Regions from separate parts of the Pseudoalteromonas sp. S554 genome, predicted to be linked through region 1. Evidence: predicted binding sites of a transcription regulator. Region 1 holds the regulator's gene; the other holds the start of a gene.
What was found. Region 1 encodes sigma-54, which starts transcription at its own class of promoters, with help from an activator protein. Its sites were predicted from a motif close to GTTGGCACGNNNNTNGNNT; they were not measured.
Positions count from the first base shown of each region.

Region 2: a site for sigma-54 is predicted at 2,055-2,073, ahead of CWB65_RS03335 (BON domain-containing protein). Genes of this name have one in related genera too.

Region 1 is NZ_PNDV01000034.1:87,563-90,780, reverse strand. It holds gene ptsN (PTS IIA-like nitrogen regulatory protein PtsN) at 1-331, opposite strand, end outside; gene hpf (ribosome hibernation promoting factor) at 336-623, opposite strand; gene CWB65_RS08785 (RNA polymerase factor sigma-54) at 650-2,149, opposite strand; gene lptB (LPS export ABC transporter ATP-binding protein) at 2,219-2,944, opposite strand; gene lptA (lipopolysaccharide transport periplasmic protein LptA) at 2,941-3,218, opposite strand, start outside.
Region 2 is NZ_PNDV01000005.1:186,508-189,725, forward strand. It holds gene CWB65_RS03330 (mechanosensitive ion channel family protein) at 1-889, shown strand, start outside; gene CWB65_RS03335 (BON domain-containing protein) at 1,663-1,983, opposite strand; gene srmB (ATP-dependent RNA helicase SrmB) at 2,224-3,218, opposite strand, start outside.

The sequences.
Region 1 (3,218 bases):
GGTTATCGCCTTCAGGTACGATGAGTGCAACAAAAATATCAACAGGGCGGTTGTCTATAGCATCAAAATTAATCGGTGTTTCACTAACTAACACCAATGCTAAAGGTTCTTGTGCGCCGCTCATTCGGCCATGTGGAATAGCAATACCTCTTCCTATCCCTGTGCTGCCTAGTTTTTCGCGGGTTAATAAAGCGCCCAAAATATCCTGTTGAGATAAATACGGTAATTTATCGTGAGCCAGCTCGCTAATAAACTCTAAAATTCTTTTTTTACTATTAAAAAGGACCGCAGCTTTACTGCAGTCCTGGCATATAAGTGAACTTAATTTCATCATATTAGTGTCGAGCAAGCTTCTCTTTGTGTTTAATTACTTGACGGTCAAGCTTGTCAATCAATGAATCAATAGCTGCATACATATCTTGATGTTCAGTGGATGCGAATAATTCAGCACCACTTACATGAATAGTTGCTTCTGCTTTTTGATTTAATTTTTCTATATCAAGAATGACATGAACATTATTAATATGATCAGAGTGCCTTTCTAGCTTCGCAAATTTGGTATTTATATAGTCTCTTAATGAATCAGTTAGTTCTACATGACGACCAGTTAAATTTAGTTGCATAAGCATTACCCTCTTTGTTTAGCGTCTTAGATCAGGCTCTTTCGCTGATTTGACGGTGGAATAGCCAGAGATTCGCGATATTTTGCGATTGTACGTCTCGCTACTTTAATTCCTTGCTCAGCCAATATATCCGCAATTTTGCTATCACTCAATGGTTTTGCTGAGTTTTCTGCTGCGATTAATTTTTTAATAAGTGCACGTATTGCCGTAGATGAACATTCTCCACCATTTTCGGTACTAACGTGGCTTGAGAAAAAGTATTTAAGCTCAAATATTCCACGCGGTGTGTGCATATACTTTTGCGTAGTTACGCGCGAAATTGTTGATTCGTGCATTTCTACCATTTCGGCAACATCATTTAAAACCATCGGTTTCATGGCTTCTGGCCCGTGTTCAAAAAAGCCCTGTTGTTGTTTAACAATACAGTTAGTTACTTTTAAAAGTGTATCATTTCTACTTTCTAAGCTTTTTATAAACCATTTAGCTTCTTGTAAATGTGAGCGAATAAATTGACTATCGCCGCTTGATTTAACTGTACGCGACATCGCTGCATATTGGCTGTTTACACGAATTTTTGGCATGCTGTCTGGGTTTAACTCTACAATCCAGCGGCCTTTAATTTTTTTAACTGACACATCAGGTATTACATACTCAGACTCTTCTCGTACTATTGTGTCTGCAGGCTTAGGGTTGAGCGTATGAATAAGTGTCATTACTTCTTTAAGCTCATCTTCTTTGAGCTTCGTTTTTTTCATTAATGTACGGTAGTCACGAGCAGCTAACAAATCAATGTGCTCGGTTAAAATCATTTTTGTTTCATCAATAAAAGGCGTGCCTTTATCAAATTGATTTAACTGAATACACAAACACTCTTGTAAGCTACGTGCCGCAATACCCACTGGGTCAAATAGCTGAATGCGCTTTAATACCGCTTCTATTTCGTCAAGTTCAACCTCAACGTCATCGTCGTTATCTTGATTAAAGCTCTCTAAAATCTCTTCGCAACTGAGTGTCAGTATGCCTGAATCATCCACCGCTTCTACAATAGCAATAGCGATGGCTTCATCTGTAGGGCTAAATGGCGTTAATTGTAATTGCCACATTAAGTATTCGTGAAGCGTTTCAGTTGATGCGCCCTGATATATAGACTCATCTTCAGGCATTGGGCCTGAAGATGATGCAGGGGCTGCACTCATATACTCATCCCAGCTAACATCCATTGCCATGTCGTCACTTACGGTATCTTTAGCAAGCGCTTCACCACTGTCTTGTTCATACTCGCTAGGGGCTTCATCGGCAGATACGGTTACTGTAACTTCATCGTTATCTGCTTTTTGCTCATTTTTGCCCGCAAGATCATCGGCATAGTCTTGCTCCTCAACCTCAAGTAATGGGTTGCTGTCGAGCGCTTCTTGTATTTCTTGCTGAAGATCCAATGTGCTTAATTGCAGCAAGCGAATAGCTTGTTGCAACTGAGGTGTCATTGTAAGTTGCTGGCCCATGCGCAGCTGTAGTGATTGCCTCATGTATCTCTAACAATCCTTTTAAGTTGTTATAGTTAATACTAGCAGATGCTTATAAATAAGGCGTAAATGTTACAGCCTAAATTGCTCGCCTAAATATACATCGCGTACAGTTTTATCATTTAATACGTGTTCAGGGGTACCAGAAGCAATCAGTTCCCCATGAGAAACAATGTAGGCTTTTTCGCAAACATCAAGGGTTTCTCTTACATTGTGGTCTGTTATTAATACGCCAATCCCACGGTTTTTCAGGTGTTCAATAATTTTTTTAATATCTAATACTGAGATAGGGTCAACACCGGCAAATGGTTCGTCTAACAAAATAAACTTTGGATCTGCGGCTAAAGCACGTGCAATCTCCACTCGGCGACGTTCTCCGCCCGATAATGCCATGCCTTTGCTGTCGCGAATGTGTTGAATGCTAAATTCATCTAATAGATTATTCAATGTATCTTCTCTGGCTTGTTTAGTGAGCTCCTTTCGAGTTTCTAAAATAGCCATTAAGTTTTGATACACTGTTAATTTTCTAAATATAGACGACTCTTGTGGTAAGTAGCCAATGCCTAATCTAGCACGACTGTGCATAGGTAAAAGCGTAATATCGTTATCATCGATAGATATTTTGCCTTTGTCGCTAGGGACTAAGCCTACAATCATGTAAAAGGTTGTTGTTTTACCTGCGCCGTTTGGCCCAAGCAAGCCTACAATACTGCCAGCTTTAACTTCTAAGCCCACATTTTTTACAACTTCACGGCCTTTGTAGCTTTTGGCTAGTAGCTCTGCTTTTAATGTGCTCATGGTTGGCCTTTGTCATTTTTTTTAGGCTCCACAGGCACTAAGATAGTGTGTACACGGTCAGTTGAGCTTTCATCTTTTTCGGCGCTAATAAGCTGCTGTTCTATATCGTAGGTAATGCTTTTAGCATTCATTTTTTGCCCAGCTTGAGATATCTCTGCATCTCCAATTAATGTTAAAAAACGCGTTGAAACATCGTATCTAACTTCATTAGCGCTGGCGCTCATTATTGTGCCGTCGGCTTGTTTTTCTTCAAAATATGCAGGCGTACCTGTGG
Region 2 (3,218 bases), on a different contig from region 1:
TGTTGTTATAAGTCACATTCCTAATTTTATAGTGGCGGTTATTATTGCCATTATATTTTCAATGCTAGCGCGCTTTGCTGGCAACCTAACGAAAAACATATTGCGCCGTTCACTCGACTCTCAACAAATAGCCGATTTAATGGCGTCAATATTTAAGGTTATTGTACTGTGCGTTGGGGTATTTATAGCGCTGGATTTTGTGGGTTTAAAAGGCACGGTTACCTCTTTATTAGCCGGTGCGGGTATTGTTGGTTTAGCCATAGGTTTTGCGTTTCAAGATATGACCGAAAACTTGATTGCGGGCATAGCAATGGGTATACGCAAGCCCTTTAAAACAGGAGACGTAATCGAAACCGACGACGTGTTTGGTTCAGTGCACTCAATAAACCTGCGTAACACGCTAATAGAGAGCTTTTATGGGCAGTTAATTTTAGTACCTAACAAGGTATTATTCAGAAATGTGTTAAAAAATTACACCACACTTGGAGTTAGGCGCATAGAGGTACCGGTAGGCATTTCGTATGGTGACGACATTGAAAAAGCGAAAGAAGTTATTGTAGATAAAATTAACGATTTGGACTTTGTCATTCGTAAAAACGAAACCGATGTTTATGCTGAAGGCTTTGGCGACAGTAGCATTAATTTATTGGTGTGGTTTTGGATTAAATACCCAGGTGAACCAGACTTTATGACAGTACGCCATAAAGGTGTAGTTGCCGTTAAACAAGCGTTGGATGAAGCTGATATTAGTATTCCATTCCCTATTCGCACGCTCGATTTTGGTATTAAAGGCGGTGAAAAACTCGATGCCATGATCAGCGATAAAATAAGTCAGCAATCATCAAATAAAGGCAACGCTGGTGGAGCTGATTCAGGCCAAAACGAATAAATGAGCCATTAATACCAGTGGGAATTATTTACTCACTCGCAACGCAATTTTACATTTAAATACGCGTTGTGGGCTTAAATAAAAATGACTTATGAGTCACAACGACTAAATGCAGCTTTATAAAGCTGCATTTTTTTATGGCTATTTAAGTGTTTGAGAAGGTGAGAGCAACGTTAATTGATTATTGATTAAGGCCTATTTACCTTTTGGGGTGAAATTGAAAGCGGGCTATGTGATATATCGATAAGGCTAAGCCTATTGTGTAGTTACTTCCCGAAACTGACGATAACGCAACATAAATATAAAACATGCAGTAACTTTTGTGGTCCCTTCCCTCATAGGTTGCTTCTTCTTGTTGCCTAAATAATAGGTAATAAGGAGCAAGTAGGGCGTATAAGCTGTATACGACTTTAAGTTATACCTACATAGGCGTAGTCATTAAAATAATGCAGGAGTAGGTACTTAGCTTACTGGGTCACAAATCGCACACCGTAATTATGTTGCTCCTTGATAGAACACGCTTTAATAATGTCAGTTAAACAGGCCTAGGCTTAATATAAATTTATTATTTAAAGAGCGGATTATTTTGGCAAATATTAGGTTGTAATGTATGCAATTTACAATTGGTATTAGGCGGTAAGTAAGAGGTAATTAAAGCGAGTTCTTTATTGTAGTTAATGTGAGTTGCAAGTAAATACTGGCACAAAAAAAGCGCAGCATGTGTTGGAGTAACATGCTGCGCCTAGGATCAATTGAGTTAATAAAAATGCGATTCAAATAACACTAATTTTGTTACGGATGATTTTAACACCATCCATATTTTCTAAAAACTTTTGAGCAAGCGCACGTTCAAAACCGGTTTGCGCTTGACCATGTAATATTACCTCGCCATCTTTAACCTGTACGCGAATATTGCTTAATGCAAAGTTGGGGTTAGTACGAAGCGTGCTTGTAATGGTTTGCTGAAGGTTAGGTTGAGTTGCTACGCTGCTGACTACGGCTAGGTGTGTTGCTGCACTCACTTTGGTAGCGCAGGCTAACAAAAATAAACAACAAAACGAAACTAACGCGATAGTTAACTTTAAGCGGTTCATAACTCAATCCTTTTATATCAATTAAAAATTTAGCCAAACCATTAAATATTCTGGCTATTCTGTGTTTAATATTACAAGTTCAGTGCCAGTTTTAATTTATTGAAATATAAGGTTATTTTATTAAGTGGGAATTCAGGTGGGCAATAATTACATTTAAATGGGTAGGTGTTACATGCACCGGTTACCTATGTTACACGCATTAAAAAGCCGGCATACGCCGGCTTTGGTAAATATGCTAAGTTACTTTTTCTTTTTAACTTTCGCTTTTTTCTTTGCTTTCATTTTTACCGGATCTTTGCGCTTTTTAACCGGTGGCTTAGCCTCTTTATGCTGAGGCTCTATTCCTTTAATTACACGGCGTTTAAGCTTTTGTTCAATGTAGCGTTCTACTTTGTACAAAATACCAATATCATGCGCTTCAACTAATGAAATAGCGATGCCTTTTTTACCTGCACGACCAGTACGGCCAATACGGTGAACATATACGTCGGCGGTACGTGGCATATCAAAGTTAATAACGTGGCTAATGTCAGATACATCAATACCGCGAGCAGCTACATCTGTTGCAATTAATATTTTAGTGCGGCCACTATGAAAGTTTTCCATTGCTTTCATGCGCTTGTCTTGTGGCATTTCACCTCGCAGCCAAGCGGCTTTTACACCGTTATTAGTTAATTCACCAATGAGAGTTTCTAAACGCTCACGGGTTTTAACAAATACAATGGCTTTACTCACGTCTGGGCCGTTAAGGGTGTTGACTAAAAGCTCGAGTTTATGGTGGTAATCATCAGCAAGATGAACCCACTGGTGAATTTTAGCTTTTTCTTTACGAGACGACTCAGCTTCTAACAAAGCCGGATCGTTTAATGTGGTTTCTGCAAATCGCTCTACGCTGTCACCCTCAAGGGTTGCTGAGAATAAAAAACACTGACGGCGGTTTTTAGCTTCATCACAAATACGGCTCATTTCTTTTTTGAAACCCATGTCTAGCATACGGTCGGCTTCATCAATAATAAGCATTTCGACATGTTCAGCATGAAAGTTTTCAGTTTCAAGGTATTCCATTAATCGCCCTGGTGTAGCAATTAATATGTCGTTATTTTTTTCAAAAATCTCTTTATGCGTTCCGTAGTTTATACCACCGGTCACGACACCTATTTTTAGGTGTGTACGTTTGGCTAGTAACTCACATTGCTCATGAATTTGATAAGCCAGCTCACGTGTTGGCGTCATTA